2 regions of the Variovorax sp. PDC80 genome follow, and region 2 is predicted to be linked to the other one. Evidence: predicted binding sites of a transcription regulator. Region 2 holds the regulator's gene; the other holds the start of a gene.

Region 1 (15,487 bases), on a different contig from region 2:
CCCTTCTCCTGCATGGCCTCGCGCAGTTCCTCGTCGTCGATGGTCTTGCCCGCGCCTTCCATGGCGCCGAGCAGCGTGGCTTCGGAGTAGCGCGCCGGCGGGCGCGTCTTCAGGCCCTTGGTGTCGACGGTCTCGGCCAGCACCATCTCGCCGGGCTTCACCGGCACCAGGTTCTTGCCGTCCTTCTCGTCGTCGTCGCTGACGGCTTCCTTGCCGTAGATCGCGAGCCAGCCCGGCTTGACCAGCACCTTGCCGTCGGAGCGGAAGGCGTAGTTCCTGCCGGCCTGCGCCACCGTGCTGATGCGGGTCGTGACCTGGTATTCGGCGCTCGGGAAGAACACCGACAGGAAGCGGCGCACCACGAAGTCGTAGAGGCGCTGCTCGGCTTCCGACAGGCCGCTGGGCGCCTGCAGGGTCGGGATGATCGCGAAGTGATCCGACACCTTCGCGTTGTCGAAGATGCGCTTGCTCGGCTTCACGTAGTTCTGGTCGATCGCCTGCTGCGCGAACGGCGCGAGGTGGCGCATGCCGCTGGTGGCGAGCATGCCCATGGTCTGCTTGACCACCGGCAGGTAGTCCTCGGGCAGGGCGCGCGAGTCGGTCCGCGGGTAGGTCAGCGCCTTGTGGCGTTCGTACAGGCTCTGGGCCAGCGCCAGCGTGGTCTTGGCCGAGAAGCCGAAGCGGCTGTTGGCCTCGCGCTGCAGCGAGGTCAGGTCGAACAGCTGCGGCGAGGCCTGGGTGGTGGGCTTGCTCTCCTCGGTGACGCTGGCGGGCTTGCCGCGCGCGGCCTGCGCGATGGCGAGCGCGTCGCGCTCGTTCCAGATCCGGTCGGCGCGCTGCTCGGGGTCGGGCTCGCCGCTGGGCAGCAGCGGGGCGCTGGCCTTCTTCCAGGCCGGGTCGAACCACTTGCCCGGATAGTGGCCGGCTTCGGCGAGAAAGCTGGCGTGCACTTCCCAGTAGTCGCGCGAGACGAACTTGCGGATCTGCTCCTCGCGCTCGACCACCACCGACAGCGTGGGCGTCTGCACCCGGCCCACGGTGGTGAGGAAGAAGCCGCCGTCGCGCGAGTTGAAGGCCGTCATCGCGCGCGTGCCGTTGATGCCCACCAGCCAGTCGGCCTCGGAGCGCGAGCGCGCGGCGTCGGCCAGGCCCTGCATCTGCTTCTCGGTGCGCAGCGAGTCGAAGCCGTCGCGGATCGCCTGCGGCGTCATCGACTGCAGCCACAGCCGCCGCACCGGCTTGTTCAGGCCCGTCTTGCCGCCGGCGTACTGCTCGATCAGGCGGAAGATCAGTTCGCCCTCGCGGCCCGCGTCGCAGGCGTTCACGAGCTGGGTCACGTCCTTGCGCTTGGCCTGCTTGACCACCGCGTTGAGGCGGGTCTTGGTCTTGTCCACCGGCTTGAGGTCGAAGTGCGGCGGGATCACCGGCAGGTTGGCGAAGCTCCACTTGCCGCGCTTGACGTCGAACTCCTCGGGCGCCTGGATTTCCACCAGGTGGCCGACGGCGCTGGTCACGACGTACTGGTCGTTCTCGAAGTGCTCGTCGTGTTTGTCGAACTTGCCGGCCACCGGCGTGAGCGCACGCACGATGTCCTGCGCCACCGACGGTTTTTCTGCAATAACCAATGTCTTCGTCATCTGTGCTCTCTCAACTGTTTCGCCAAGCCGGCTCGCGGGCCATGCGCGCAGTGCCATGGGCTCTCTCTATACTCGGCGGCTTCTCGCGTGCGCACACGCGCACGCGCATGTGTGCATATTCAAACTAACAGACTTCGGCGATGCCTTCCAAATCCCCACTTTCCAACGCCCGCCGAATTCAGACGCGGCGTTCCTCCGTCCATGGCAACGGCGTGTTCGCGGTGCAGGACCTGGCCGAAGGCGAGCGGATCATCGAGTACAAGGGCGAGATCATCACGTGGAAGGAGGCACTGCGCCGCCATCCGCACGATCCGGCCCAGCCGAATCACACTTTCTACTTCCATATCGATGACGGGCGCGTGATCGACGGCAACGTCGACGGCAATGCGGCCCGCTGGATCAACCACTCGTGCGAGCCCAACTGCGAGGCCGACGAGGTCGATGGGCGCGTCTATATCAAGGCGCTGCGCAACATCGCGGCCGGCGAGGAACTCAACTACGACTACGGCCTGATCATCGACGAGCCGTACACCGAGAAGCTGCTGTCCGAGTTCCCGTGCTACTGCGGCTCCGAGCAATGCCGCGGCACGCTGCTCACGCCGAAGGACGACGAGGAAGAGGACAAGAAGAAAAAGAAGAAGGCGAAGAAGAAGGAAGCGAAAAAGGCCGAGAAGGAGAAGGCCGAGAAGAAGGCTGACAAGAAGGCCGAGAAAAAGTCCGAAAAGAAGGCCGAGAAGAAGTCGGAAAAGAAGGACGGCAAGAAGAAGGACAAGGCGCCGAAAGCCGACAAGCCGGCCAAGGCGAAGAAGGCCGAGACGGTCGCCGAGGCGGCCCCGGCCGCGGCCGACAACGGCGGGCTCTGAACATGGCCGCCGGCGGCAGCGCCCTGCAGTGGCATGAGGAGCGGATCGCCGCGGCGCTCGCCCCCCTGCTGCCGGGCTTCGCGGCCGAGGTGGTCGGCGAGATCGATTCCACCAACACCGAACTCATGCGGCGCGCGCGCGCCGGGCGGACCGAGCCCGTGCTGCTGGTCGCCGAGCGCCAGACCGCGGGCCGCGGCCGGCTCGGCCGGCCCTGGCAGAGCGCGCAGCAGCCCGGCGACGATGTCGCGCCGTCGCTGACCTTCTCGCTGGGCCTGCCGCTCGCGCCGGCCGACTGGTCGGGTCTCTCGCTCGCGGTCGGGGTCAGCCTGGCCGAGAACCTCGATCCCACGGGCGCGGCGAAGCTCGGGCTCAAGTGGCCCAACGACCTCTGGGTCGACGAGCGCAAGCTCGTGGGCATCCTGATCGAGACCGCGCTGCCGCATGCCGGCGGTGCATCGTCGCCGCGCTACGTGGTCATCGGCATCGGCGTGAACATCGGCGCGCGCGATGCCGAGGGCATGCGCACGCCGCCCGCCTGGATGCGCCAATGGCGTCCCGACGCCACTTCGCCCGCGGTGCTGGCCGAACTGATCCCGCCGCTGGTGCGCGACGTGCTCGCATTCGGCGCGCGCGGCTTCGCGCCGTTCGCCGAGCGATTCGCGGCGCGCGACGTGCTGCGCGGGCGCGAGGTGGTGCTCAGCGACGGCCGCACGGGCCTGTGCGAGGGCGTCTCGTGGACCGGCGAGCTGCAGGTGCGCACGGCCGAGGGCCTGCAGGCCATCGTCAGCGACGAGGTCAGCGTGCGGCCGCGCGGCATGGCCCTCTGAGACCGGACGCCGCGATGCCGCTGCGCCTGGTCGTGATCGCCCTGCTGGTCCTCAACGGCGGCTACTGGCTGTGGTCGCGCGGCGACCTCGCGGGCTTCGGGCTCGCGCCGGCGGGGCTCGACGAGCGCGATCCGCAGCGCCTCGCGCGGCAGATCCATCCCGAGTACCTGCAGATCCGCGCCGAGCCGCCGAAGGCCGGTGCCTCGGGCCCCGGCGCCCGATGAGCCGGCCGCTCAGGCCGGCGCGCTCTCGAAACGCACCGTGAAGCGCGCGCCCGGCGGCTGCCGCTCGGGATGCGCGTCCTCGAGCGTCACCTGCGCATGGTGCTGGTTCGCGATCTCGCGCACGATCGGCAGCCCCAGGCCCGAGCCGTCGGCCTCGTTGCCCAGCACGCGGTAGAAGGGCTCGAACACGAGCTCGCGGTCGGCCTCCGAAATGCCCGGCCCGTTGTCCTCCACCTGCAGCAGCAGCACCCGGCCGAAGGGATCGGCCAGCACCCGCGCGGTGATCACGCCGGTGCGTTCGGGCCGCGAGGGCGTGTAGTTGATGGCGTTGTCGACCAGGTTGCGCACCAGCTCCTTGAGCAGGGTCGGGTTGCCCTCGAGCACCACGCCGCGCGAGCCGGGATCGAGGCCGTCGTAGCCGAGGTCGATGCGCTTCTCGATCGCGCGCGGCACCGCCTCGCGCACCACCTCGATCGTGAGCCGCGCCAGGTCGCAGGGCTGGCGATGGGCGCCGGCGCTGTTGCCCTCGGCGCGCGCCAGCGACAGCAGCTGGTTCACCGTGTGGGTGGCGCGCACGCTGGCGCGGCCGATCTGCTTGAGCGACTGCTTGAGCTCGTCGGCATTGGCGTTCTCGCGCTGCGCCAGGTCGGCCTGCATGCGCAGGCCCGCGAGCGGCGTCTTGAGCTGGTGCGCCGCGTCGGCCAGGAAGCGCTTCTGCGTGTCGATGGAATCGTTGAGCTTGTCGAGCAGCTCGTTGACCGAGGACACCAGCGGCACCACCTCGAGCGGCACCGAGGACTCGTCGAGCGGGCTCAGGTCGCCGGGGCGGCGCTCGCGGATGCGCGCCTCCACCACCGACAGCGGCTTGATGCCGCGCACCAGCGCCAGCCAGATCAGCAGCACCGCGAGCGGCAGGATCGCGAACTGCGGCAGCAGCACGCCCTTGATGATGTCGGCCGCCAGCAGCGACTGCTTCTGGCGCGTCTCGGCCACCTGCAGCAGCGCGGGCGGCGCATCGGGCGCGTCGCCGGCCAGCCAGATCCAGGCCACGCGCACCGACTTGCCGTTCATCTCGCCGTCGCGCAGCTGGACCTGGCCGATGGCCGGCGGCTCGTCGAGGCTGGGGTGCGGCACGTCGTGCTCGCCGCTGAGCAGCGTGCCGTGGCTGTCGAGCACCTGGTAGTAAACGCGGTCGGTGTCGTCGCCGCGCAGGATCTCGCGCGTCGGCTGCGGCAGCACGAAGCGCGGGCTGTCCTTCTGCAGCGAGACCGTGCGCGCCAGCGTCTCGATGTTGTGCGTGAGCACGCGGTCGAAGGAGGCGCTCGCGATGCCCTGCGCCACCAGCCAGGTCACGCCGATGCTGACCGGCACCAGCAGCAGCAGCGGCGTGAGCATCCAGTCGAGGATCTCGCCGAACAGGGAGCGCTGCGCGCGCTGGAAGAGTTTCATCGGACCGGACCCGCCGCGCCCGGCGGCCGCACGCGCGTCACTGGATCTTTTCGAGGCAGTAGCCGAGCCCGCGCACGGTGGCGATGCGCACCGGGCCCTTCTCGATCTTCTTGCGCAGGCGGTGGATGTAGACCTCGATCGCGTTGAGGCTCACTTCCTCGCCCCATTCGCACAGGCGCTCCACCAGCTGGTCCTTGCTGACCAGCCGGCCGGCGCGCTGCAGCAGCACCTCGAGCAGGCCCAGCTCGCGCGCCGACAGCTCGACCATCTTGCCGTCGAGCGTGGCGACGCGGCCGGCCTGGTCGTAGATCAGCGGGCCGTGCTTGATCGCGTTGCTGGTGGTGCCCATGCCGCGGCGCGTGAGGGCGCGCACCCGCGCCTCGAGCTCCTGCAGGCTGAAGGGCTTGGCCATGTAGTCGTCGGCGCCGTTGTCCAGCCCCTTGACGCGCTCCTCCACGCTGTCGGCCGCGGTGAGCACCAGCACCGGCAGCTGCGAGCCGCGCGCGCGCAGCCGCTTGAGGATCTCGATGCCGTGCAGGCTGGGCAGGCCGAGGTCGAGGATCAGCAGGTCGAACTCGCTGTGCGTCATGAGCGCGGTGTCGGCCTCGGAGCCGTTGGCCACGTGATCGACGGCGGCGCCCGAGGTGCGCAGGCTGCGCAGCAGTGCATCGGCCAGCACCTTGTCGTCTTCGGCAATCAGTATCCGCATAGCCACCTCCAGCCCGGTTCGCGCCGTGGGCGGCGCCGTTGCACGTTGTCTCCGCTCGGGGGGAGTCTAGCCCGCCGTATAGGCTTCCAGACCGATGGTTACCACGGTGGCGACATCGTCGCCCACGCTGGCGCGGAACTCGCGCTCGGCCTGCGTCACCGCCTGGCGGAAGGCCTCGAGCCAGGCCAGGCCGTCGGCCGTGAACAGCACGCGCCGCGCGCGCGCATCGAGCGGATCGGGCCCGCGCGTGACCAGCCCCCAGGCCTCGCACTGGTCGACCAGCGCGCCCATGGCCTGCTTGGTCATGCCGGCGCGCTCGGCGAGTTCGGTCAGGCGCGAGCCCTCGCGCGCGAGGTGGCGCGTGATGTGCACGTGGGCCGCGCTCACCTGCGCGCGCGCCGCGAGGTTCGACAGCGCCAGCGGCACGTCGACGTCGTGCGCCATCAGCGCGAGCACGCGCTCGTCGAAGCGCCGCATCGCATGGCCGAGCAGCCGGCCCAGGTGGGTCTGGCGCCAGGCATCGGGATCGAGGGGGAAGGGGGTGTCGCTCACGGCGCCAAATGGTAAAGCAAACTGACCAAAAAACGGGTTTACTCAAATCCATCCGCCCCTACACTACTGTTCAAGCATCCAGGCTGTAGTTAAAAGCAGATGGATCCGACCGTACACAACCCGTTGATCTTCAAGGAGTTTTTCACATGGACGCAGTCGTCAAGGGCTCGAGCATCGCAGGCGCCAACACCGAAAAGGCCAAGGCCCTCCAGGCCGCGCTGGCCCAGATCGAAAAGCAGTTCGGCAAGGGCACGATCATGCGGCTCGGCGAAGGCGAGGCGCTCGAGGACATCCAGGTGGTCTCCACCGGCTCGCTGGGCCTCGACATCGCCCTGGGCGTCGGCGGCCTGCCGCGCGGCCGGGTGGTCGAGATCTACGGCCCTGAATCCTCGGGCAAGACCACGCTCACGCTGCAGGTCATCGCCGCCATGCAGAAGCAGGCCGGCACCTGCGCTTTCGTCGACGCCGAGCACGCGCTCGACGTGCAGTACGCCCAGAAGCTCGGCGTGAACCTGTCCGACCTGCTGATCAGCCAGCCCGACACTGGCGAGCAGGCGCTCGAGATCGTCGACTCGCTGGTGCGCTCGGGCGCCGTCGACCTGATCGTCATCGACTCGGTCGCCGCGCTCACGCCCAAGGCCGAAATCGAAGGCGAGATGGGCGACTCGCTGCCCGGCCTGCAGGCCCGCCTGATGAGCCAGGCGCTGCGCAAGCTCACGGCCACGATCAAGAAGACCAACTGCATGGTCATCTTCATCAACCAGATCCGCATGAAGATCGGCGTGATGTTTGGTTCGCCCGAAACCACCACCGGCGGCAACGCGCTGAAGTTCTACGCCTCGGTGCGCCTGGACATCCGTCGCATCGGCACCATCAAGAAGGGCGACGAGGCCATCGGCAACGAAACCAAGGTCAAGGTGGTGAAGAACAAGGTCTCGCCCCCGTTCAAGACGGCCGAGTTCGACATCCTGTTCGGCGAGGGCATCAGCCGCGAGGGCGAGATCATCGACATGGGCGTGACCGCCAAGATCATCGACAAGTCGGGCGCCTGGTACGCCTACAACGGCGAGAAGATCGGCCAGGGCCGCGACAACGCGCGCGAGTTCCTGCGCGAGAACCCCGAGCTGTCGCGCGAGATCGAGAACAAGGTGCGCGAATCGCTGGGCATCCCGCTGCTGGCGGCGGACGCGGCCGGCGCGGCCGAATAACCGGCCGATGCATGCGAGCGGGGCGCCTGCGGTCGCCCCGCTTTCTTTTTCCGCCCCCGCATTTCCGATGGCATTCGATGCTCCTTCCCTGAAAGGCCGCGCGCTGCGCCTGCTGAGCCAGCGCGAGCATTCCCGCAGCGAACTCGAGCGCAAGCTGGCGCGCTACGAGGAAGAGCCGGGCACGCTCAAGGCCGCGCTCGACGAGCTCGCGGCCAAGGACTTCATCAGCGAGGAGCGCGTGGTCGCCTCGGTGCTGCACCAGCGCGCGGGCCGGCTTGGCGCGGCGCGCGTGCGGCAGGAACTGCAGGCCAAGGGCATCGGCGCCGAGGCCATCTCGCAGGCGGTGGCCGGGCTGCAGGGCAGCGAGCTCGAACGCGCGGCCGCGCTCTGGCGCCGTCGCTTCGACGCCCCGCCCGCCGATCCCAAGGAGCGCGCCCGGCAGGCCCGCTTCCTGATGGCGCGGGGCTTTTCGGCCGCGGTGGCGGCCAAGGTGCTGAGGAGCGATATCGATGAGCTCGAATGAACTGTCTCGCGTGATCACGCAGCGCGTGGCCTGCGACTGGCGCGCGGCCTATGCACTGGCGGCCGATCCCGCGCGCCTGCCCGATTGGGCCAGCGGCCTGGCCGACGGCGCGCTGACGCGCGAGGGCGATCGCTGGCTGGCGACCACGCCCGGTGGCCGCGCGGTGCTGCGCTTCGCACCGGCCAACGAGCTCGGCGTGCTCGACCACTGGGTGTCGCCCGAGGGCGTGCCCGAGGTCTACGTGCCGTTCCGCGTCATCGGCGTGGCGCCCGGCGCCTGCGAGCTGCAGTTCACGCTGCTGCGCCAGCCGCACATGGACGACGCGGCCTTCGCGCACGACGCCGAGTGGATCGCGCGCGACCTGCGCGCGCTGCAGGCGCTGCTCGAGGCGCCGGCCGGCTGAGCGGCCAAGCGGCCAAGCCCGCGACGGGCCGATGGCATGATCCGCGGCTTCATACCAACAAGGAGGAGCGCGCCATGTCTTCGAAACCCATCGGTTCCGCTGAATCTCCCTCGCTGGTGCGCACAGGCGCCCGCGCCGGCGCCGCCTTCGTCGGTTCGGTCGCGAAGGGCGTCTTCTTCGGCGTGGTGCTCGGTGGCGGCGCCTTCGTCTATTACCTGAGCCGGTTGAGCGGCCCCGGCATTCCCGGCGCACGCGCGGGCGGCGCCGGCGCGGTGCTGGCGCTGCTGGCCTCGCCGCCGCTGCTGGTGGGCCTGCTGCTGGGGCTCTTCATCGGCGTCTACGTGCTGCTCGGCGTGTCGCAGGGCCGCACGCGCGCGATGCAGCACCTGGTGGCCGCGCGCGGCGAGGCCGTGTCGCAGCGCCTGGGCGATGCCATCGCCGGGCGCATCGAATCGATGCCGCGCACCCACGGGGCGCTGCAGCGCGTGAGCGACTGGCTCTCGGTCGATGCACTGAGCGCGCAGCTCGCGCCGGTGCTTGGCGAAGGCAAGGCGGTGCGGGCGGTGATCGCCTTCGTGGTCAACCGGCTGCCGCTCAACGAGCTGCTGGCCGAATGGCAGCAGGGCCGCGCCGCGCAAGGCGAGCCGGCACCGCTGCCCACGGTGCAGGGCGGGCCCGTCGCGACGCAGGACCCGGCCTTGCGCGCGCTGATCACGCGGCGCATCCACGAGACGCTGCAGGAGATGTCGACGCCCTCGCGCAAGCCGTTCTACATCGTGCTCGCGCTGCATGCAGCGCTGCTCGGCACCGGGCTCTGGCTGGTGGGCTGAAACGAAAAAGGCGCCGGGGAGCCGGCGCCTTTCGAGTGGTGGAGGCCGCGCCTCAGAGCGACAACATCAGCTTGAGGTTCTGCACCGCGGCGCCGCTCGCGCCCTTGCCGAGGTTGTCCAGGCGCGCGATCACCACGGCATGGCGATGGTCCTCGTTCGGGAACACGCGGATCTCGAGTTGGTTGGTGTCGTTGAGCGCCAGCGCGTCGAGCTTGCCGTCCGCGGTGGGCGGCAGCACCTTCACGAACTGCTCGGGCGTGTTGCTCTTCGCGTAGTGCGCGGCCAGTGCCTCGTGCAGGTCGCCGGCCTTCGGCTTGCCGGGCAGCAGGTCGAGGTGCAGCGGCAGCTGGACCAGCATGCCCTGCTTGAAATTGCCGACCGAGGGGATGAACACCGGGCGCTGCGTGAGGCCGGTGTATTTCATGATCTCGGGGATGTGCTTGTGCGTGAGGCCCAGTGCGTAGGTTTCGAACAGCGGCGCCTCGCCCTTCTCGTAGGCCTCGATCATGGTCCGGCCGCCGCCCGAGTAGCCGCTGACCGAGGGCAGCGCGATCGGGAAGTCGGCGGGCAGCAGGCCCGCGTCGACCAGCGGACGCACCATGGCGATCGCGCCGGTGGCGTAGCAGCCGGGGTTGCCCACGCGGTCGGCCTGGGCCACGGCCTGCCAGTGGCCCGCCACCAGTTCGGGAAAGCCGAACACCCAGCCCGGCGCCACGCGGTGCGCGGTCGAGGCGTCGATGATCTTGGGCTTCTTGCCGGGCAACTGGTCGATCAGCGCGACCGATTCGCGTGCCGCGTCGTCGTGCAGGCACAGCACGACGAGGTCGACGCCGGCCATGAGGTCGCGCTTGGCATTGACGTCTTTACGCAGCTCGGGCGCGATGCTCACGAGCTCGACCTGCGGCATGTCTTGCAGCCGCTCGCGGATCTGGAGGCCGGTGGTGCCGGCTTCGCCATCGATGAAAACCTTGGCCATGGTGGGGTTGCCTGATGGAAGGGCTGGAGGAAAGGGGGCGGAAGGAGACGGGCTAGAAGAAAGTACGTATTGACCGCACACGCCCGTCAGTATTGATGCGGCGCACCATGATACAGTCCGCGATTGTCCGCCGCCCCCAGCCGTCAGGCTGCCGTCGCCTGTGGACAACAGAGCCAACACCAGCCTGCCTAGATCTCCCGTTTATTCAACCTCTTCCTTCCGAGAGACATCCCTCATGAAGATTCACGAGTACCAAGGCAAGGAAATCCTTGCCAAGTTCGGCGTGCCGGTGCCGCGCGGCATTCCGGCCTACACGGTCCAGGAGGCGGTCGAAGCCGCCCAGAAGCTGGGCGGCCCGGTCTGGGTGGTCAAGGCCCAGATCCACGCGGGTGGCCGCGGCAAGGGCGGCGGCGTGAAGGTCGCCAAGACCATCGAGGACGTGAAGAAGCTGGCTGGCGAGATCCTCGGCATGCAGCTCAAGACGCACCAGACCGGCCCCGAAGGCCAGAAGGTCCGCCGCCTCTACATCGAAGACGGCGCCGACATCCAGAAGGAATACTACGTTTCGGCCGTGACCGACCGCGCCACCCAGAAGGTGGCCTTCATCGCTTCGAGCGAAGGCGGCATGGACATCGAGGAAGTGGCCCACTCCTCGCCCGAGAAGATCATCACGGTGTTCGCCGACCCGCAAGCCGGTCTGACCGACGAGCAGGCCAAGCAGATCGCCGACGGCATCGGCATCCCGGCCGATTCGACCGCGCAAGCCGTCGACATCTTCAAGAAGCTCTACACCTGCTACATGGAGACGGACGCCTCGCTGGTCGAGATCAACCCGCTCAACCGTGACGGCAAGGGCAACATCATCGCCCTGGACGCCAAGTTCAACTTCGACAGCAACGCGCTGTTCCGCCATCCCGAGATCGTCGCGCTGCGCGACCTCGACGAGGAAGACCCGGCCGAAGTCGAAGCCTCGAAGTTCGACCTCGCCTACATCTCGCTCGACGGCAACATCGGCTGCCTGGTGAACGGCGCCGGCCTCGCGATGGCCACGATGGACACCATCAAGCTGTTCGGCGGCGAGCCGGCCAACTTCCTCGACGTGGGCGGCGGCGCCACCCCCGAGAAGGTCACCGAAGCCTTCAAGATCATGCTGAAGAACAAGAATGTCGAGGCCATCCTCGTCAACATCTTCGGCGGCATCATGAAGTGCGACACCATCGCCACCGGCGTGATCGCGGCCTGCAAGGCCGTGAACCTGCAAGTGCCGCTGGTCGTGCGCATGAAGGGCACCAACGAAGCCGAAGGCAAGAAGCTGCTGGCCGACTCGGGCCTGCCGATCATCAGCGCCGACACCATGGCGGACGCGGCCCAGAAGGTCGTGGCAGCAGTCAAGAAGGCCTAAGGAACAGAGTCATGTCGATCTACATCAACAAAGACACCAAAGTCATCACCCAAGGCATCACCGGCAAGACGGGCCAGTTCCACACCGAGAAGTGCCAGGAATACGCGAACGGCAAGAACGCCTTCGTGGCCGGTGTGAACCCGAAGAAGGCCGGCGAGTCGATCTTCAACATCCCGATCTTCGGTTCGGTGAAGGAAGCCGCCACGCAGACCGGCGCCACCGTGTCGGTGATCTATGTGCCGCCGGCAGGCGCCGCGGCCGCGATCTGGGAAGCCGTCGAGGCCGACCTCGACCTCGCGATCTGCATCACCGAGGGCATCCCGGTTCGCGACATGCTCGAAGTGCGCAACAAGATGAAGGCCAAGGAAGCCGCCGGCGGCAAGAAGACGCTGCTGCTCGGCCCGAACTGCCCCGGCCTGATCACGCCCGACGAGATCAAGATCGGCATCATGCCCGGCCACATCCACCGCAAGGGCCGCATCGGCGTCGTGAGCCGCTCGGGCACGCTGACCTATGAAGCCGTGGCGCAACTGACCGAGATCGGCCTGGGCCAATCGTCGGCGGTCGGCATCGGCGGCGACCCGATCAACGGCCTCAAGCACATCGACGTGATGAAGGCCTTCAACGACGACCCCGAAACCGACGCCGTGATCATGATCGGCGAAATCGGCGGTCCCGACGAAGCCGACGCCGCCCGCTGGTGCAAGGACAACATGAAGAAGCCGGTGGTCGGCTTCATCGCCGGCGTGACCGCGCCTCCCGGCAAGCGCATGGGCCATGCCGGCGCGCTGATCTCGGGCGGTGCCGACACGGCCGAAGCCAAGCTCTCCATCATGGAAGAGTGCGGCTTCACCGTGACGCGCAACTTCTCGGAACTGGCCAAGCTGCTCAAGGGCAAGCTGTAAGCCACGGCGTTCGCGCCCAGCAAGGTCCGTAAAGAGACCTCATACGCGCAAGAAAGAACAAGACGCCCGCAATCCGATTGCGGGCGTTTTTTTCACAAAAACAAAGCGGGATCAGAGACATGGAACTTCTTCAAAGCACGGACTTCTGGATCGGCCTGATCAAGATCGTCTGGATCAACATCATCCTGTCGGGCGACAACGCCGTGGTGATCGCCATGGCGGCGCGTTCGCTGCCGCCCGAGCAGCAGAAAAAAGCGGTGCTCTTCGGCTCCGGCGCGGCCGTCGTGTTGCGGATCGTGCTGACGGTGGTGGCGGCCAAGCTGCTGGCGCTGCCGTACCTGCAGATCGTCGGCGGCCTGCTGCTGCTGTGGATCGGCCTGCAACTGCTCGGCGAGGAAGACGAGGGCGACGGCGACTCCAAGGAGTACGGCAGCATGATGGCGGCCGTGCGCACCATCCTTTTGGCCGACCTCGTGATGAGCCTGGACAACGTGATCGCCGTGGCGGCTGCCGCGCAGGGCAGCATGGTGCTGCTGGTGCTGGGCCTGGCGATCAGCATCCCGCTCGTGATCTTCGGCAGCACGCTGATGATCAAGTTGATGGAGCGCTTCCCCATCATCGTGATGCTGGGCGCGGCGCTGATCGGCTGGGTCGGCGGCGAGACCATCGTGAGCGACGTGTCGCTGCGCGAGGTGCTGGCGGCCAACCCCTGGCTGCACTACGCCGCCGCCGCGGCCGGTGCGCTGTTCGTGGTGGCGGTGGGCAAGCTGCTCCAGCGGCGTGCCCACGCGGCCGCGGCGCAGCACTGACAGCGGAAGCCACCACCGGGCTGCCGCTTCGCCGACACTTGCGACCATGGTAGGTGTCGGCACTTCCCTCTTCTCGACCCGTCCCCCGCTCTCGTGGGAGTTCGCGGCGCTGACCGACGTCGGCCGCGTGCGCGCCCACAACGAGGACGCGGTCCATGTCGATCCCGTGCTCGGGCTGGCGGTGCTGGCCGACGGCATGGGCGGCTACAAGGGCGGCGAGGTCGCCAGCGCGATGGCGGTGTCGCTGGTGCATGCGAACTTCCGGCGCTGGTACGTGCAGGCCGGTCCGCAGGCGCCGGCCCGCGTCGTGCGACGCGCGCTGCAGGCCGCGACCGACGAGGCCAATGCCGCCATCTTGGACGGCAGCCTGACCAATCCCAACCTGCAGGGCATGGGGACCACGCTGGTCCTGGCCGCCTTCGGGCCGCATCGCGTGATGGTGGGCCACATCGGCGACTCGCGCTGCTACCGGCTGCGCAACGACAAGCTCGAGCAGCTCACGCGCGACCATTCGCTGCGCCAGCAGCAGCTCGATGCCGGCGCCATCACGGCCGAGGAAGCGCTGTCCTCGCCCAACCGCAACCTCGTGACCCGCGCCGTCGGCGTCGAGGCCCAAGTCTTGCTGGAAATGCATGAACACACGGCCAGGCCCGACGACCTCTATATGCTGTGCTCCGACGGGCTCAGCGAAATGGTCCCAGACGCCCAGCTTTTCACGCTTCTGACGAGACAAGACGGTGGTATTGAGTCCAAGGTATCACTTTTGGCAAACATCGCCAACGAAAATGGCGGACGGGATAACATTTCTGTCATCCTGGCCCGGGCCAGCCTGCCACGCGCGGCGGCCTGACGCAGGCGATGGGGCGGCGGATGCATCCGCCGCGTCGTCGTCGGCCCCGCGACAATTGCAATCAGGGAGTCGGCAGTGCCGAGAATGAGTATCTCGATCGATGGTGTCGTCATTCGGGAAGTGACGCTCGCGAAGGACCGTACCACCCTCGGGCGGCGCGCCTACAACGACATCGTGGTCGACAATCTCGCGGTGAGCGGCGAGCATGCCGTTCTGACCCTGCGCGGTGGCGATGTCCAAATTGAAGACCTCAACAGCACCAACGGCACCTACGTCAATGCAGTCGCCGTGCAGAAGCGGACGCTCAAGGACAACGATGTCATCGAGGTCGGCGGCTGCCGCATCCACTACCGCGCGCGCAGCGTCGCGCCCGCGGCCGGCACGCCGGTCCAGGTCGTCGTCGGCACCGAGTCTTCCGCTCCCATCCCCCTGTCCGCCGCGCCCACCGAATCGGGCGCGCTGGTCGAGCTCGGTGTGCCGGTGCTGCGCGTGCTGGCCGGCGAGAACGCCGGGCACGACCTGCCGCTGCAGAAGGTCGTCACCACCGTCGGCAAGCCCGGTGTTGCCGTCGCGGTCGTCACGCGCCGCCGCCAGGGCTACGTGGCGGCGAGCGTCATGGGCGCCGTCCTGCTCAACGGCGAGCCGCTGGGTGTCGAGGCCGTCGCGCTGCACGAGCGCGACCTGCTCGAGCTCGGCACCCTGCGCCTGCAGTTCGCACGGGTCTGAGCCGCGGGTCTTCCGTCGGCGAACCGGCCCCGATTCCGACCCCGGTTCCGGTCGATCATGAGTGCATTGCGGCGCCATTGGGCGCGCATCGCCGTCACCCTGCTGCCCGTGCTGCTGGCGCTGGCGCATGCCACCGGGCTCTGGCACGCCGGCATGCTCGAGCGCCTCGACCACCTGATCTACGACGTGCGCCTGCGCGCCACCATGCCGGGCACCTTCGATCCGCGCATCGTGATCGTCGACGTCGACGATGCGAGCCTCGCGCGCCAGGGGCAATGGCCGTGGCCGCGCGACAAGGTGGCGCGGCTCGCGACCGAACTGCTGTCGCACCAGCAGGCCAAGGTCGTGGGCTTCGACGTCATGTTCGTCGAGCCCGACCGCAGCTCGGGCATCGACCGGCTGCGCGAGCTGGCGGACGGCCCGCTGCGCGGCATCCCGGGGCTCGCCGGCGAGGTCGAGAAACTCGCGCCCTCGCTCGACAACGATGCCGTGCTGGCGCGCACGCTCGCCGGTAGGCCCGTGGCGCTCGGCTACTACTTCACGCAGGCTGAAACGCCGCGCGCCCGCGGCGCCTTGCCCGCCACGCCGCTGTGG
Region 2 (15,487 bases):
GACGGCCGACGTGGACGCGCAGCGCGACTACCCCAAGGAAGTGATCGTCGGCGTGTCGGCCGACGGACGCTATTCGATCAACAAGACGCCCATGCCCGACCGCAGCGTGGACACCGTGGCGGCGGCGCTCGCCGCGGCCGCCACCGGCGGCAAGGACAGCGTGGTGATCATCAGCGCCGATGCCAGCAGCCCGCATCAGGCGGTGGTGACGGTGATGGAGGCCGCGCGCCGCGCGGGCCTGATGCAGATCACCTTCGCCGCCCAGTCGACGGCGCAAGCCGGGCACTGAGTTGCCGTCGCAGGGGCGCAACGGCACCGACGCCGGCGCAACCGCCTCGCGGCTTCGGCACGCCTGGCTGCGGCGCGGCCCGCTGGCGATGCTGCTGTGGCCGCTGTCACTGCTCTTTCGCACCCTGGTGGCGCTGCGCGCGCTGCTCTATCGCCTCGGCTGCTTGCGTACCGAGCGCATGCCGGTACCGGTGGTGATCGTCGGCAACGTGATCGCCGGCGGTGCGGGCAAGACGCCGGTGGTGATGGCCGTGGTGCAACATCTGCGTTCGCGCGGCTGGCAGGTCGGCGTGGTGTCGCGCGGCTACGGCCGGCACACGGACGACTGCCGCGAAGTCCTGCCCGACAGCGATCCGCGCGAGGTCGGCGACGAGCCGGCACTGATCCGGCGCAGCACCGGCGCGCCGGTGTTCGTGGCGCGGCGCCGCGCCGAGGCCGCGCGAACGTTGCTCGCCGCCCACCCCGCCACGCAGGTCGTCGTCAGCGACGACGGCCTGCAGCACCTGGCGCTGGCGCGCGATATCGAGATCTGCGTGTTCGACGACCGCGGCATCGGCAACGGCTGGCTGCTGCCGGCCGGCCCCTTGCGCGAACCCTGGCCGCGCGATTGCGACCTGGTGCTGCACAGCGGCGAGCACCCGGCGTTTCCCGGTGGCTTCACCGCCACGCGCCAACTGGCGACCTACGCGGTGACGAGCGACGGCACCCGAACGCCACTGGCCTCGCTGGCTGCACGCCCCATCACGGCGCTGGCGGCGATCGCGCGGCCCGAAGCCTTCTTCGAGATGCTGCGCGCGCAAGGCATCGAACCCGAACGAACCATCGCCCTGCCCGATCACCACGATTTCGCCGACTGGCACGACGACCTGCCCGCCGGCCACCTGCTGCTGTGCACCGAGAAGGACGCGGTCAAGCTCTGGCGCAAGGAGCCTCGTGCGCTAGCCGTGCCGCTGCTGTTCGCCCCCTCCGAAGCCTTCCTTGCGGCGCTCGACGCAAAGCTATCATCGACCGATGGACACCAAGCTGCTTGAACTGCTCGTCTGCCCCGTCACCAAGGGCCCCCTGACCTGGAATCCGGAGAAGCAGGAACTCTGTTCGCGCAGTGCGCGCCTGGCCTATCCGGTGCGCGACGGCATTCCGGTGCTGCTCGAGAACGAGGCCCGCACCCTGTCCGACGACGAGCTCGGGCTGTGAGCTTCACGGTTCTGGTGCCGGCCCGACTGGCGTCGACGCGGTTGCCCGACAAGCCGCTGGCCGACATTGCGGGCGTGCCGATGGTGGCGCGCGTGGCGCAGCGCGCGGCGCAGTCCGGCGCGGCGCGCGTGGTGGTGGCGGCGGACCATGCCTCGATCCTCGCGGCCTGCCAGACCCACGGGGTGGAGGCGATCCTCACCCGTCAGGGCCATCCGAGCGGCAGCGACCGCCTCGCCGAGGCCTGCGAACAGCTCGGCATCGACGGCGACGCGGTGGTGGTCAACGTGCAGGGCGACGAGCCGCTGATCGACCCGGCGTTGATCGACGCCGTGGCCGCGGCGCTGCTCGCGCGGCCCGATGCCGCCATGAGCACCGCGGTGCATGCGATCGATTCGGTGGCCGACTATCTCAATCCGAACGTCGTGAAGGCCGTGCTCGACGCGCAGGGCAATGCGCTCTATTTCAGCCGCGCGCCGATTCCCTGGTGGCGCGATGGTGCCGCGCCGGGCGTGCCTCCGACGCAACTGCCTTCGCCCGCACCGCTGCGCCACATCGGCATCTACGGCTACCGTGCGGGTTTCGTGCGCCGGTTCCCCTCGCTGCCGCCCTCGCCGCTCGAAACCATCGAGGCGCTCGAGCAACTGCGCGCGCTGTGGCATGGGCATCGCATCGCGGTGCATGTGAGCGATGCGGCGCCGGGACCGGGCGTGGACACGCCGGAAGACCTGGCGCGGGTGCGAGCACTGTTCGGCGCCGCGAACTGAGCGCTGGCCTAGCGGCGGCCGGCCACTGCAATCAGTCACGCGGATGCCATCCAGGCCTGGAAGTTCCAGGCTTCGAACGGCAGTCCAATCTTCGTCCAACTTGCCCGATCCATCCACGAAGAGCCGGCTTCGGAGCGCAAGGAGTCTCGATCATCGCTTTCCGGCCATCGCCATCGCAGGTGCCCGGCGAAATTGTTCACGGGGCCGCGTGCTATCCTCGACGCAACTCCGTCCGTGGCACTTTGTCTTCATCGAAGGGTGCCTGCGCGACGTGACACAAATCCAAGAACCCTCCGAGGACACCATGAGACTGATTTTGTTGGGCGCGCCCGGGGCGGGCAAAGGCACGCAGGCGGCCTTCATTTGCCAGAAGTACGGCATTCCGCAGATTTCCACCGGCGACATGCTGCGCGCCGCCGTCAAGGCCGGCACCCCGCTGGGCCTGCAGGCCAAGGCCGTGATGGATGCGGGTGCGCTGGTCAGCGACGACCTCATCATCAATCTCGTGAAGGAACGCATCGCCCAGCCCGACTGCGCCGAAGGCTTCCTGTTCGATGGCTTCCCGCGCACCATTCCGCAGGCCGACGCGATGAAGGCCGCGGGCGTCAAGCTCGACTACGTGCTCGAGATCGACGTGCCTTTCAGCGACATCATCGAACGCATGAGCGGCCGCCGCTCGCACCCGGCCTCGGGACGCACCTACCACCTCAAGTTCAACCCGCCCAAGGTCGAAGGCAAGGACGACCTGACCGGCGAGGAACTGATCCAGCGCAAGGACGACGAAGAAGAGACCGTGCGCACGCGGCTCGACGTCTACAGCCAGCAGACGCGTCCGCTGGTCGACTACTACTCGGCCTGGGCCAAGACCGATCCGGCCGCCGCGCCGAAGTACCGCGCCATCCAGGGCGTGGGCACGGTCGAAGAGATCACGCAACGTGCACTGGCCGCACTGAGCAGCTGATCCCCGACTCGAATCGCAAGCCGCGTGCGGGCCTCGAGGCCCGCGACGCGGCTTTTTCTTTGGCGCCCGACCTTCAGAGCAACTCGAGCGTCAGCGCGATGCGCGCCTTGACGGGTGTCAGCGCGCCCGCATCGCGCAGGCGGTCACCCGGTTTGGGCAGGATGCGCCCTTGCGTGCAGCGGGTGGCGCGCAGCACCGCGATGCCGGCCTCTTGCGCCTCGAGCGCGGCCACCTCGAGCGCATGGTGCAGCGTGCCGTTGCCGGTGGTCGCCAGCACGAGGCCACGCAGAGGCGACGCCGTCGTGCCATCGGCACGCAGCGCATGGATCAACGCGCCGCTCGCGCCCGCGTGGCTCATCACGATCTCCACGCGCGGCCATGCGGCCTCGTCCTCGGGAAGACGGCCGAGGGCTGCGCCTGCTTCCGAAGCCGGCCAGTCGCGCACGCGCCGTACCTCGCCCTCCTCCACGTAGCCCACCGGCCCCGCGTCGCCCGCGTCGAAGGCATCGAGCCGATAGGTGTGCACCTTCTGCACGTCGAAGGCACCGAGCACCGTGCCCGCGCATACCGCGGTCACGCCCTGCGCGCCCGGCGTCGCGGCCACGGCAATCGCATCGCGCACGTTCTGCGGACCGTCGGGCGACAGCGCGGAGGCCGGGCGCATGGCGCAGGTCAGCACGATGGGCTTGCGCGGCGCCAGCACCCTCTGGAGGAAGAAGGCGGTCTCCTCGAGCGTGTCGGTGCCGTGGGTGATCACCACGCCAGCCACGTCGGGCTGCGCCAGCCAGTGGGCGCAGCGCAGCGCCAGCGCACGCCAGATCGCGAAGGACATGTCCTTGCTGTCGATCTGCGCCACCTGCTCCGCCGCCAGCGTCACGCCTACGGGCGCTTCGATTCCGCCGAGCAGGTCGGCCACGCCAACCTCGCCGGCGGTGTAGCCGATGTTGTCGCCGCTGTTCGTCGCGCGGCCCGAGATGGTGCCGCCGGTGCCGAGCACCACCACGCGCCGCGGATTCGAAAGGGATGAAGTCACCATGACTTGCCAACTTTGAAAAACTGGTTAAAAATACAGGTACTGGATGTTCAGCCAGTGCCGCAAGGAACCACCATGCAGTTCGCCGTGAAGCTTACCGCCCGCCAGCAGCAGATCCTCGATCTGATCCAGAGCGCCATTGCCCGTACCGGGGCGCCGCCCACTCGTGCCGAAATCGCGAGCGAGCTGGGCTTTCGCTCCGCCAATGCCGCCGAGGAACACCTGCAGGCGCTGGCCCGCAAGGGCGTCATCGAGCTCGTGAGCGGTACCTCGCGCGGCATCCGCCTCAAGGGCGATGCACTGCGCTCACTGGCCGAATCGCGCAACAGCCAGTTCTCGCTGTCGCTGCCCGGCATGGCGCAACTCGCGCTGCCGCTCATCGGCCGCGTCGCGGCCGGTTCGCCGATCCTCGCGCAGGAGCATGTCGACCAGACCTACTACGTCGAGAACACGCTGTTCCAGCGCCAGCCCGACTACCTGCTCAAGGTGCGCGGCATGTCGATGCGCGACGCCGGCATCATGGACGGCGACCTGCTCGCCGTGCAGGCCACCAAGGAAGCGCGCAACGGCCAGATCGTGGTGGCGCGCCTCGGCGACGAAGTGACCGTCAAGCGCCTCAAGCGCAACAAGCAGGTGATCGAGCTCCATGCCGAGAACCCCGACTACCCGACCATCGTGGTCCAACCCGGCGAGCCCTTCGAAATCGAAGGCCTCGCGGTCGGCCTGATCCGAAACACCATGCTGATGTAGGCCTGCCGAGCCGGCCCGGCGGTCTGCATCGCCGAGCCGCTTCGCGGATCCGCATCACGCATCCCCCATCCGGTCGCCGCAGGTGGCGGGCGTATGGCGCTTTGTCGCCATCACCCTGCTGCGCCCGATGACAACGAATCCTGCCTGTGTTCAACCTCAAACCTTCTTGGAGTTCACATGGGAATCGCCCTCCTCACCTTCGTCGATCTTTGGATGCCGCTGCAGTCGCTCGCGAGCCGCTGGTTGCCCGCCCGCCCCGCACACCGTCGCGATGACGACCTGTGTGCCAGCGAGCTGCGCTATGTCGCGGTACGGCCGTCGTGCACGGCACGCGGTGACAGCGGACAGAACGCCGTCACGGCCGCAGCCGTCGCCCAGGCGCCGTCGCGTCCGCTGCGAGTGGTGCGCGTCGTCGACCGCCAGCAGGGCGGCGCGCGCAACAGCAACCGCGTGGTGATTTCGGGCCGGATGGCGGATGTGTGCGCTGAACTCGACCGCCTCGCCGCGCTCGAGGCACTCGAAACCGCCGCCGCGTCGCCCCGCCCCGTGCACCTGCACTGAGGGCGCCGGCCTCGGCGTTTCACGCGGTCGCTCGATTGCGTGGACGCGCGAGGTCTAGGCTCAGGGGTGTGAAGAAACCATAGCAGCCGGTTTGTTCACACCCTGTCGGGAAGGCGGTGCCGACCTCGCCCCTTTGCCCGCCTTTGCCCCTGCTTCTCCTGCCTTTGCCCCCGTTTTCACCCCTTTCGGGGCCCAGGGGCCGTATCCAAACGTTCAACGGCGCGCCGATTCCATGCTGCGAGGCACAATGGCATGCCATGAATATTGTGATCCTCGACGATTACCAGGATGCGGTGCGCAAGCTGCACTGTGCTTCGAAGCTCGATGCCTACGCAGCCAAGGTCTACACCAACACCGTCAAGGGCATCGGTCAACTCTCGGTGCGACTCAAAGACGCCGACGTGATCGTCCTGATCCGCGAGCGTAGCCAGATCTCGCGCCAGCTGATCGAGAAACTCCCCAAGCTCAAGCTGATCTCGCAGACGGGCCGCGTCAGCAGCCACATCGACGTGGCCGCGTGCACCGAGCGTGGCGTGGCGGTGGCCGAGGGCTCGGGCTCGCCGCAGGCGCCGGCCGAACTGACCTGGGCACTGATCATGTCGGCGATGCGCCGGCTGCCCCAGTACATCAGCAACCTCAAGCACGGCGCCTGGCAGCAGTCGGGACTCAAGTCGGCCTCGATGCCGCCCAATTTCGGGCTCGGCTCGGTGCTCAAGGGCAAGACGCTCTGCGTCTGGGGCTATGGCCGCATCGGCCAGCTCGTGGCGCGCTACGGCCAGGCCTTCGGCATGCAGGTCGTGATCTGGGGCCGCGAGGCGAGTTGCGCCAAGGCGCGCTCCGACGGCTTCCAGGTGGCGCAGAGCCGCCAGGAGTTCTTCGCGATGGCCGATGTGCTGTCCGTGCACCTGCGGCTCAACGACGAAACCACCGGCCTGATCACGCTCGAGGACCTCTCGCGCATGAAGCCGACCTCGTTGTTCGTCAACACCTCGCGTGCCGAGCTGGTCGAGCCCGATGCGCTGCTCGCCGCGCTCAACCGCGGCCGCCCCGGCCTGGCGGCGATCGACGTGTTCGAGAGCGAGCCGCCGCTGCAGGGCCATGCGCTGCTGCGCCTCGAGAACTGCATCTGCACGCCGCATATCGGCTACGTGGAGCAGGAGAGCTACGAGATGTACTTCGGCCAGGCCTTCGACAACGTCGTGAGCTTCATCAAGGGCAACCCCACCAACATCGTCAACCCCGGCGCGTTGCAGGTCCGGCGGTGAAGCCGTGAGCCAGCCGGCGCCGAGGGGCGCACTCTGGGCGCTGCTCGCCGGCAACTTCGTGATCGGCACCGGGGTGATGGTGGTGCCGGGCACGCTCAATGAAATCAGTGTTTCGCTCGAGGTCAGTGCCGCCACCGCGGGGCAACTGATCACGGCCGCGGCCTTCGTCACCTGCCTCGGCGCACCGTTGCTCGCGGCCGCGGTGGCCGGCTGGGACCGGCGTCGGCTGCTGGCCCTCACGATGCTCTGGTACGCGGCCTGGCACGCGGTGTCGGTCTTCATGCCGAGCTTCGGCGCCCTGCTGCCCGTGCGCATGCTCGCGGTGATCGCACCGGCCATCTTCACGCCCCAGGCCGCCGCCTGCGCCGGCATGCTGGTGCCGCCCGAGCAGCGCGGGCGCGCGGTCACCTTCGTCTTCCTCGGCTGGTCGATGGCCTCGGTGCTGGGCCTGCCCATCGGCGCGCTGATCGGCGGCCATTTCGGCTGGCGCGCGGCCTTCCTCGCGATCTCGGCGCTCAGCGTCGTGAGCGCGGTCTCGGTATGGCTCACGCTGCCCGGCGGTATCCGGCCGGCTGCGCTCACGGCCGCGGCCTGGGCCCGCGTGCTGCGCAGCCCGGTGCTGATGGGTATCGTGTCGATCACCGCGCTGCAAGGCGCGGGCCAGTTCGTGCTGTTCAGCTACTTCGGCCCGATCCTCAAGCAGCGCTTCGGCGCCGATGCCACGGCGCTGAGCCTGATGTGGGGCTGGTTCGGCGTCTGCGGCCTGCTGGGCAACATGGTCGTGAGCCGCATCATCGACCGCGCGGGTGCCGGTCGCATGGTGCTGGCGACCACGGGCCTGATCGCATTGAGCCTGGCGCTCTGGCCGCTGGCGGACAGCCTGTTCTGGATCGCGGTGGTGGTCTCTCCCTGGGGACTGGGCTGCTTCTCGACCAACTCGGCCCAGCAGGCACGGCTGGTGGGCCTCGCGCCCGCGCTGGCGCCGGGCTCGGTGGCGCTCAACAGCTCGGCCATCTACATCGGCCAGGCCTTCGGCGCCGCGCTCGGCGGCTGGCTGCTCGCGCGCGACGCCATGCACTGGATGAGCTGGGTCGGGCTCGCGCTGCTGCTGGTCGCCATGGTGCTCAGCGTGAGCATCGACCGCAGCCGCCGGCCGGCCTGAACGGCGCGGCGAAACCCCGTCGCGCCGGCGCCCGCATGCCTCCCCGAGAAACACCGGGGAAACCCTTCTCCCGCCAGACTGCAAAATCGCTGCTGCAGCGGCCGGCGTGCGCGCACGCGCCAGCGGCCCGCCCGATACCTCTCAACCTTTGAAAAAACCCAGCCACACATGACAGTGAACTACACCCGGATCGGCGTCGTCGGCGCCGGTGCCATGGGCCGCGGCATCGCCCAGATCGCGGCCCAGGCCGGCAGCGAGGTGCTGCTGCTCGACAGCTTCGAGGGCGCCGCGGCGCGCGGGCGCGATGCCATCGTCGCCCAATGGAACAAGCTGCACGAGAAGGGCCGCATCGACGAGGCCACGCGCGACGCCCAGATCGCGCGCGTACGGATCGCCGAGTCGGCGCAAGCGCTGGCCGGCTGCGACCTCGTGATCGAGGCCGTGGTCGAGAACCTCGAGGTCAAGCGCAAGCTGTTCGCCGAACTCGAAGCCATCGTCACGCCCGGCGCCACGCTGGCCACCAACACCTCCTCGCTCTCCGTGACCGCGATCGCGTCCGGCCTCGAGCACCCCGAGCGCTTCGCCGGCTTCCACTTCTTCAACCCGGTGCCGCTGATGAAGGTGGTCGAGGTGGTGGCCGGCTTCAAGACCGCGCCCGAGGTCTGCAGCCGGCTCGCGGGCTATGCCGCGCAGATGGGCCACAGCGCGGTGCAGGCACAGGACACGCCCGGCTTCATCGTCAACCACGCCGGCCGCGGCTACGGCACCGAGGCGCTGCGCATCGTGGGCGAAGGCGTGGCCGACTTCGTGACCGTCGACCGCATCCTGCGCGAGCAGGCGGGCTTCCGCCTCGGCCCCTTCGAGCTGCTGGACCTGACCGCGCTCGACGTCTCGCATCCGGTGATGGAATCGATCTACCGCCAGTACTACGACGAGCCGCGCTACCGCCCGAGCGTGATCACCGCGCAGCGCCTCGCAGCCGGCGCGCTGGGCCGCAAGACCGGCGAAGGCTTCTATCGCTACGAGGACGGCGCGATGCAGCAGGCTCCCGAGGCACCGGCGCCGAAGCTCGAGACGCTGCCCGCGGTGTGGGTCTCGCCGCGCGCCGCGCGCCGCGCCGAACTGCTGCGTCTGGTCAACACGCTGGGCGCGCAGATCGACAGCGGCGCCTCCGCCGCGCCGCAGTCGCTGATCCTGGTCGCGCCGCTGGGCTTCGACGTGACCACGGTCGCGGCCGTCGACCGCCTCGACGCCACGCGCACCGTCGGCATCGACATGCTGATCGACGACGCCGCCAGCAAGCGCCGCGTGCTCGCCACCAACCCGGCCACCCGGCGCGACATGCGCGACGCCGCGCATGCCCTGTTCGCGCGCGACGGCAAGGCCGTGAGCGTGATCCGCGACAGCGGCGGCTTCGTCACGCAGCGCGTGATCGGCACCATCGTCAACATCGCGGCCGACATGTGCCAGCAGCGCGTGTGCACGCCGGGCGACCTCGAGACCGCGGTGCAGCTCGGACTCGGCTATCCGCGCGGCCCGCTGGCCATGGGCAACCTCTACGGCCCCACCAACATGCTCGAGGTACTGTTCAACATGCAGACCGTCTACGGCGATCCGCGCTATCGCCCGAGCCCGTGGCTGCGCCGCCGCGGCGCGCTGGGCCTGAGCCTGCTGCACGAGGAAGAGTGAGCCGCGACATGACCGCCGAACTCAAGAGCACGAGCGAAGGTCGCACCATGGTGCTGACGATCGCCAATCCCAGCCAGCGCAATGCGCTCGGTCCCGAGATCTATGCCGCGGGCATCGAGGCGCTCAACGGCGCCGAGAACAGCAGCGAGATCCGCAGCGTGGTCATCGTGGGCGAAGGCCCGTGGTTCTGCGCCGGCGGTTCGCTGCAGCGGCTGCAGGCCAACCGGCAGCGCGAGCGCTCGGTACAGGCCGAGAGCATCGAGGGGCTGCACAACTGGATCGATTCGATCCGCACCTTTCCGAAGCCGGTGATCGCGGCCGTCGAGGGCCCGGCCGCGGGCGCGGGCTTCTCGCTCGCGCTGGCCTGCGACTTCGTGGTGGCCGCGCGCGACGCGGTGTTCGCCGCCTCGTACAGCAACGTCGCGTTGTCGCCCGACGGCGGACTGAGCTGGCATCTCGCACAGATGCTGCCGCGGCAGCTCGCGAGCGAATGGCTGATGAACGGCGAGCGCATCGGCGCCGAGCGCCTGCATGCGCTGGGCCTCGTGAACACGCTGAGCGATCCGGGCCAGGCCCTGGCCGGTGCGCTCGCGCTGGCCGCCAAGCTCAACGAACGTGCGCCCAACTCGCTCGCGAGCATCAAGGAACTGCTGAGCGAAGGCCGCGGTGCCACGCTCTCGTCGCAGTTGAGCCAGGAGCGCGACCACTTCGTGCGCAACCTGCACCACGCCAATGCCGGCATCGGCATCGCCGCTTTCCTCGAGAAGAAGAAGCCCCAGTACGAGTGAGTACGCGTGACGGGCGGCGGCGCTTCGCGTCGCTCCCGTGACAACCCTACGCCTTTCAGTCGCCGACAGGACAGACCATGGACGACCCCATTCTTACCATCGAAGAACGTGAAGCGATCAACAGTGGTCGCTGGTTCTCTTCCCTCTCCCCTTCGCTCAGGCACGACATCCTCCGATGCGCATTCGTCAGACGGTACAAGGACGGCGACCTGATCGCCGCGCGCGGCGATCCGCCCGAGCACTGGATCGCCTGTGCCAGGGGCGCGGTGCGCGTGAGCTCCACGGCCGTCTCGGGCAAGCAGGTGACGCTGACCTACGTGGAGCCGGGCATCTGGTTCGGCGACGTGGCGATGTTCGACGGGGACCGGCGCACGCACGATGCCTATGCGCATGGCGACAGCACCATCCTGTGCGTGGCGCGCGCCGACTTCCAGAAGATCCTGGCCGCGCACGTCGAGCTCTACGAGGCGCTGATGCGCCTGCAGGCACGGCGCATCCGCACGCTGTTCGGGCTGGTGGAAGACCTCAACACATTGCCGCTGCGCGCGCGGCTCGCCAAGCAGCTCATCCACCTGGTGCGCAGCTACGGCGTGCCCAACCTGGACGACGGCAGCCAGATGCGCATCGGCCTGCAGCTGGCGCAGGAAGAACTCGCGCAGCTGCTGGGCGCTTCGCGCCAGCGCGTGAATCAAGAACTCAAGACCATGGAACGCGAGGACATCATCCGCATCGAGCCGGCCGGACTGGTGGTGCTCGATCGCGCGGCATTGATGCGCGTCTCGGAATCGGATCGATAGCATGAGCCAGGATTTTTCGAACTTCGTCGGCACCCGCGCGGTGTCGCAGCAGCACGCCTTCGACGTCGACGCGCTATCGGCCTGGCTCGAGAAGAACCTCGAGGGCTTCAAGGGTCCGCTCACGGTCGAGATGTTCAAGGGCGGCCAGTCCAACCCGACCTACAAGCTGGTCACGCCCACGCAGAGCTACGTGATGCGCGCCAAGCCCGGCCCGGTCGCCAAGCTGCTGCCCTCCGCCCATGCGGTGGAGCGCGAGTTCAAGGTGATGAGCGGCCTCGCCGGCACCGACGTGCCCGTGCCGCGCATGCACTGCCTGTGCGAGGACGAGGCCGTGATCGGCCGCGCCTTCTACGTGATGGAGTTCATGCAGGGCCGCGTGCTCTGGGACCAGTCGCTGCCGGGCATGGGCAATGCCGAGCGCGGCGCCATCTACGACGAGATGAACCGCGTGATCGCGGCGCTGCACACGGTGAAGTACGCCGAGCGCGGTCTCGCCGACTACGGCAAGCCCGGCAACTACTTCGAGCGCCAGATCGGCCGCTGGAGCAAGCAGTACGTGGCCTCGATCACGCAGCCCATCCCCGAGATGGACAAGCTCATGGAGTGGCTGCCGGCGCACATGCCCGCGAGCGCGCGCGACGAGAACATGACCTCGATCGTGCATGGCGACTTCCGGCTCGACAACCTGATGTTCCACGCCACCGAGCCGCGCGCGATCGCGGTGCTCGACTGGGAGCTGTCGACGCTGGGCCATCCGCTGGCAGACTTCAGCTACCACTGCATGTCCTGGCACATCTCGGGCGCGACCTTCCGCGGCATCGCGGGCCTCGACCACGCGAGCCTGGGCATCCCGACCGAGAGCGAATACATCCGCAAGTACTGCGAGCGCACCGGCCTCACCACGCCCGAGGCGCTGGCGCCCGACTGGAACTTCTACCAGGCCTACAACCTGTTCCGCATGGCCGCGATCCTGCAAGGCATTGCCAAGCGGGTCGAGGCCGGCACCGCATCGAGCGAGCAAGCCGTGGCCTCGGGCCGCGGTGCCCGTCCCATGGCCGAAATGGCCTGGCAATTCGCGCAGCGAGCATGAGCCTCCCGGCCTTTCACGTCGCCCCCCGGCATGTGATCCGCCGCCCCTCGCGGGGGAGGCCCGGCCCGCTCGTGCGCTCACGAAACGCACAACGCACCCTGTGCGCACACGGCCGTACCGGCGGCTAGGCACCACCCAAGCCGCCCGCCCTTCACCCCCAACGGAGACCCCCATGGATTTCGAATACTCGGCCAAGACCAAAGACCTCCAGAAGCGCGTCAGCGCCTTCATGGACGAGCACATCTATCCCGCCGAAGCCGAATACAGCGCCGAACTCGCCGCCAATACGGCAGCCGGCAAGCGCTGGACCGCGCTCAAGACCGTCGAGAAGCTCAAGGACAAGGCCAAGGCCCAGGGCCTGTGGAACCTGTTCCTGCCGGTCGACAGCGCGGCCGCCTCGGGCTATGACGGCGCCGGCCTCACCAACCAGGAATACGCGCCGCTGGCCGAGATCATGGGCCGGGTGCCATGGGCGTCTGAAGCCTTCAACTGCTCCGCGCCCGACACCGGCAACATGGAGACCATCGCGCGCTACGGCTCCGACGCCATCAAGGCACGCTGGCTCAAGCCGCTGCTCGAGGGCCAGATCCGCTCGGCCTTCGCGATGACCGAGCCCGACGTGGCCTCGAGCGACGCGACCAACATCTCGACGCGCATCACGCGCGAAGGCGACGAGTACGTCATCAACGGCCACAAGTGGTGGATCTCGGGCGCCGCCGATCCGCGCTGCGCCGTGTTCATCACCATGGGCAAAAGCGACCCCGAGGCACCCAAGCATTCGCAGCAGAGCATGGTGATCGTGCCGGCCGATGCCAAGGGCATCCGCATCGTGCGCCCGCTCAACGTGATGGGCTACGACGACGCGCCGCACGGCCACGTCGAGATGTACTTCGAGAACGTGCGCGTGCCGGTCGACAACATCCTGCTCGGCGAAGGCCGCGGCTTCGAGATCGCCCAGGGCCGCCTCGGCCCCGGACGCATCCACCACTGCATGCGCCTGATCGGCCTGGCCGAGCGCGCGCTCGAGCTGATGTGCCGCCGCGCTTCGTCGCGCGTGGCCTTCGGCAAGACCGTGGCCTCGCAGACCGTGACGCAGGAACGCATCGCCGAGGCGCGCTGCAAGATCGACATGGCCCGCCTGCTCACGCTCAAGGCCGCCTGGCTCATGGACGTGGCCGGCAACAAGGTCGCGAAGAACGAGATCGCGATGATCAAGGTGGTGGCGCCTTCGATGGCCTGCCAGGTGATCGACTGGGCCATGCAGGTGCATGGCGGCGGCGGCATGTGCGACGACTTCCCGCTCGCCTACGCCTATGCCGGCGCGCGCACGCTGCGCTTCGCCGACGGTCCGGACGAAGTGCACCGCAACGCGATCGCCAAGTGGGAGCTGGGCAAGTACGCGCCGGGCAAGGCCGAGGCGGAGATGCCGGTCACGCGCTTCTGAGCGAGCGCTTCCCCAAAAGCAAAGGGCGCGATCTTCGCGCCCTTTCTTTCTGCTGCCCGTGAAGAAGGCTCAGAGCTTCTTCTGCATGAACAGCGCGCTGCCGAAGGCCGGGTCGAGCTGGTAGTCGGCGAAGCCTTCGCGCTCGTAGGCCTTGCGCGCGGACACGTTGCCCGACAGCACCTCGAGCGTGAGCTTGCAGGCGCCGCGCGCGCGGGCCTCCTGCTCCACCTTTTCGAGCATGTGCTGCGCGAGCCGCTGGCCGCGGTGGCTGGGCGCCACGACCACGTCGTGCACATTCACCAGCGGGCGGCAGGCGAAGGTCGAGAAGCCTTCCACGCAGTTGATCAGTCCGACCGGTTGGCCGTCGTCGTAGGCGAGCACGCTGAAGGCCTGCGGCCGGGCCGCGAGCGCGGCCGGCAGGTCGGCGCGCACCTGCGCGCTCAGGGGCGTGCCGCCACCGGCCGGATCGCGCGCATAGCCGTCGAGCAGTTCGACGAGCGCCGCGGCCTGCGCGGCGTCGCGGTAGTCGGCGAGCACGACCTCGATCGTCACTTCGCGCCTTCCACCGTGGCCACGAGGCGCTTGGCGCTGGCCTCGGCCACCTGCGCGTCGCGTGCCTCGACCATCACGCGCAGCAGCGGCTCGGTGCCGCTGGCACGGATCAGCACGCGGCCGGCGTCGCCGAGCTCGGCCTCGATGCGCTTCGTTTCGCTGGCCAGGGCCGCGTTGTCCTTCCAGTTCTGGCCGGGCGCCAGGCGCACGTTGATCAGCGTCTGCGGGAACAGCGTCACGCCGTCGAGCAGCTGCGCCACGCTCTTGCCGCTGCGCACGCAGGCCTGCAGCACCTGCAGCGCGCTCACGATGCCGTCGCCGGTGGTGTGGCAGTCGAGCGCCAGCAGGTGGCCCGAGCCCTCGCCGCCCAGCAGCCAGCCGTGCTTCTCGAGCTCTTCGAGTACATAGCGGTCGCCGACCTTGGCGCGCACGAACTCGATGCCCTGCCCGCGCAGCGCCACCTCGACCGCCTTGTTGGTCATCAAGGTGCCGACCACGCCGGCCGGCTTGTTGCCGCGCGCGATGCGCTCGGCCACCATCAGGTAGAGCAGCTCGTCGCCGTTGAAGAGGCGACCACTGGCATCGACAAGCTGAAGCCGGTCGGCATCGCCATCGAGCGCGATGCCGTAGTCGGCCTTCTGGGCCGTCACGGCGGCGATCAGGGCTTCGGGGTGCGTGGCGCCGAAGCCGTCGTTGATGTTGAGGCCGTCCGGCGTGCAGCCGATGCTCTGCACCTCGGCACCCAGCTCGTGGAACACGTCGGGCGCCACCTGGTAGGCCGCGCCATGGGCCGCGTCGACCACCAGCTTCAGGCCGCGCAAGGTGAGGTCGTTGACGAAGGTGCTCTTGCAGAACTCGATGTAGCGGCCGGCCGCGTCGTTGAGGCGGCGCGCCTTGCCCAGGCCGGCCGACTCGGCCCATACCGGGTCTTCCTCGAGCGCGGCTTCCACCGCGAGCTCCCACTCGTCGCTGAGCTTGGTGCCCTGCGCGCTGAAGAACTTGATGCCGTTGTCGGGGTAGGCGTTGTGGCTCGCGCTGATCACCACGCCGAGGCTGGCGCGCTGCGCGCGCGTGAGGTAGGCCACGCCTGGGGTCGGCAGCGGGCCGAGCAGCACCACGTCGACGCCGGCCGAGTTGAAGCCCGATTCG

What was found. Region 2 encodes LexA, which represses DNA repair genes until DNA is damaged. Its sites were predicted from a motif close to ACTGTATNNNNATACAGT; they were not measured.
Region 1: a site for LexA is predicted at 6,344-6,361, ahead of recA (recombinase RecA). Genes of this name have one in related genera too.

Annotation. Positions count from the first base shown of each region.
Region 1 is NZ_FOWG01000012.1:251,679-267,165, reverse strand. It holds gene BM109_RS30835 (DNA topoisomerase III) at 1-1,637, opposite strand, end outside; gene BM109_RS30830 (SET domain-containing protein) at 1,778-2,500, shown strand; gene BM109_RS30825 (biotin--[acetyl-CoA-carboxylase] ligase) at 2,503-3,327, shown strand; gene BM109_RS30820 (sporulation protein) at 3,342-3,551, shown strand; gene BM109_RS30815 (sensor histidine kinase) at 3,561-5,000, opposite strand; gene BM109_RS30810 (response regulator) at 5,038-5,709, opposite strand; gene BM109_RS30805 (MarR family winged helix-turn-helix transcriptional regulator) at 5,776-6,261, opposite strand; gene recA (recombinase RecA) at 6,408-7,469, shown strand; gene recX (recombination regulator RecX) at 7,537-7,992, shown strand; gene BM109_RS30790 (polyketide cyclase) at 7,979-8,395, shown strand; gene BM109_RS30785 (hypothetical protein) at 8,470-9,225, shown strand; gene argC (N-acetyl-gamma-glutamyl-phosphate reductase) at 9,278-10,201, opposite strand; gene sucC (ADP-forming succinate--CoA ligase subunit beta) at 10,437-11,603, shown strand; gene sucD (succinate--CoA ligase subunit alpha) at 11,615-12,508, shown strand; gene BM109_RS30765 (TerC family protein) at 12,628-13,317, shown strand; gene BM109_RS30760 (Stp1/IreP family PP2C-type Ser/Thr phosphatase) at 13,364-14,167, shown strand; gene BM109_RS30755 (FHA domain-containing protein) at 14,243-14,893, shown strand; gene BM109_RS30750 (CHASE2 domain-containing protein) at 14,951-15,487, shown strand, end outside.
Region 2 is NZ_FOWG01000002.1:765,715-781,201, forward strand. It holds gene BM109_RS09070 (ExbD/TolR family protein) at 1-289, shown strand, start outside; gene lpxK (tetraacyldisaccharide 4'-kinase) at 378-1,319, shown strand; gene BM109_RS09080 (Trm112 family protein) at 1,300-1,482, shown strand; gene kdsB (3-deoxy-manno-octulosonate cytidylyltransferase) at 1,479-2,246, shown strand; gene adk (adenylate kinase) at 2,551-3,207, shown strand; gene BM109_RS09095 (asparaginase) at 3,281-4,243, opposite strand; gene lexA (transcriptional repressor LexA) at 4,316-4,990, shown strand; gene BM109_RS09105 (hypothetical protein) at 5,168-5,551, shown strand; gene BM109_RS09110 (D-2-hydroxyacid dehydrogenase family protein) at 5,809-6,816, shown strand; gene BM109_RS09115 (MFS transporter) at 6,821-7,978, shown strand; gene BM109_RS09120 (3-hydroxyacyl-CoA dehydrogenase) at 8,147-9,667, shown strand; gene BM109_RS09125 (oxepin-CoA hydrolase, alternative type) at 9,676-10,455, shown strand; gene BM109_RS09130 (Crp/Fnr family transcriptional regulator) at 10,533-11,252, shown strand; gene BM109_RS09135 (phosphotransferase) at 11,254-12,342, shown strand; gene BM109_RS09140 (acyl-CoA dehydrogenase family protein) at 12,515-13,786, shown strand; gene BM109_RS09145 (GNAT family N-acetyltransferase) at 13,856-14,338, opposite strand; gene glmM (phosphoglucosamine mutase) at 14,335-15,487, opposite strand, start outside.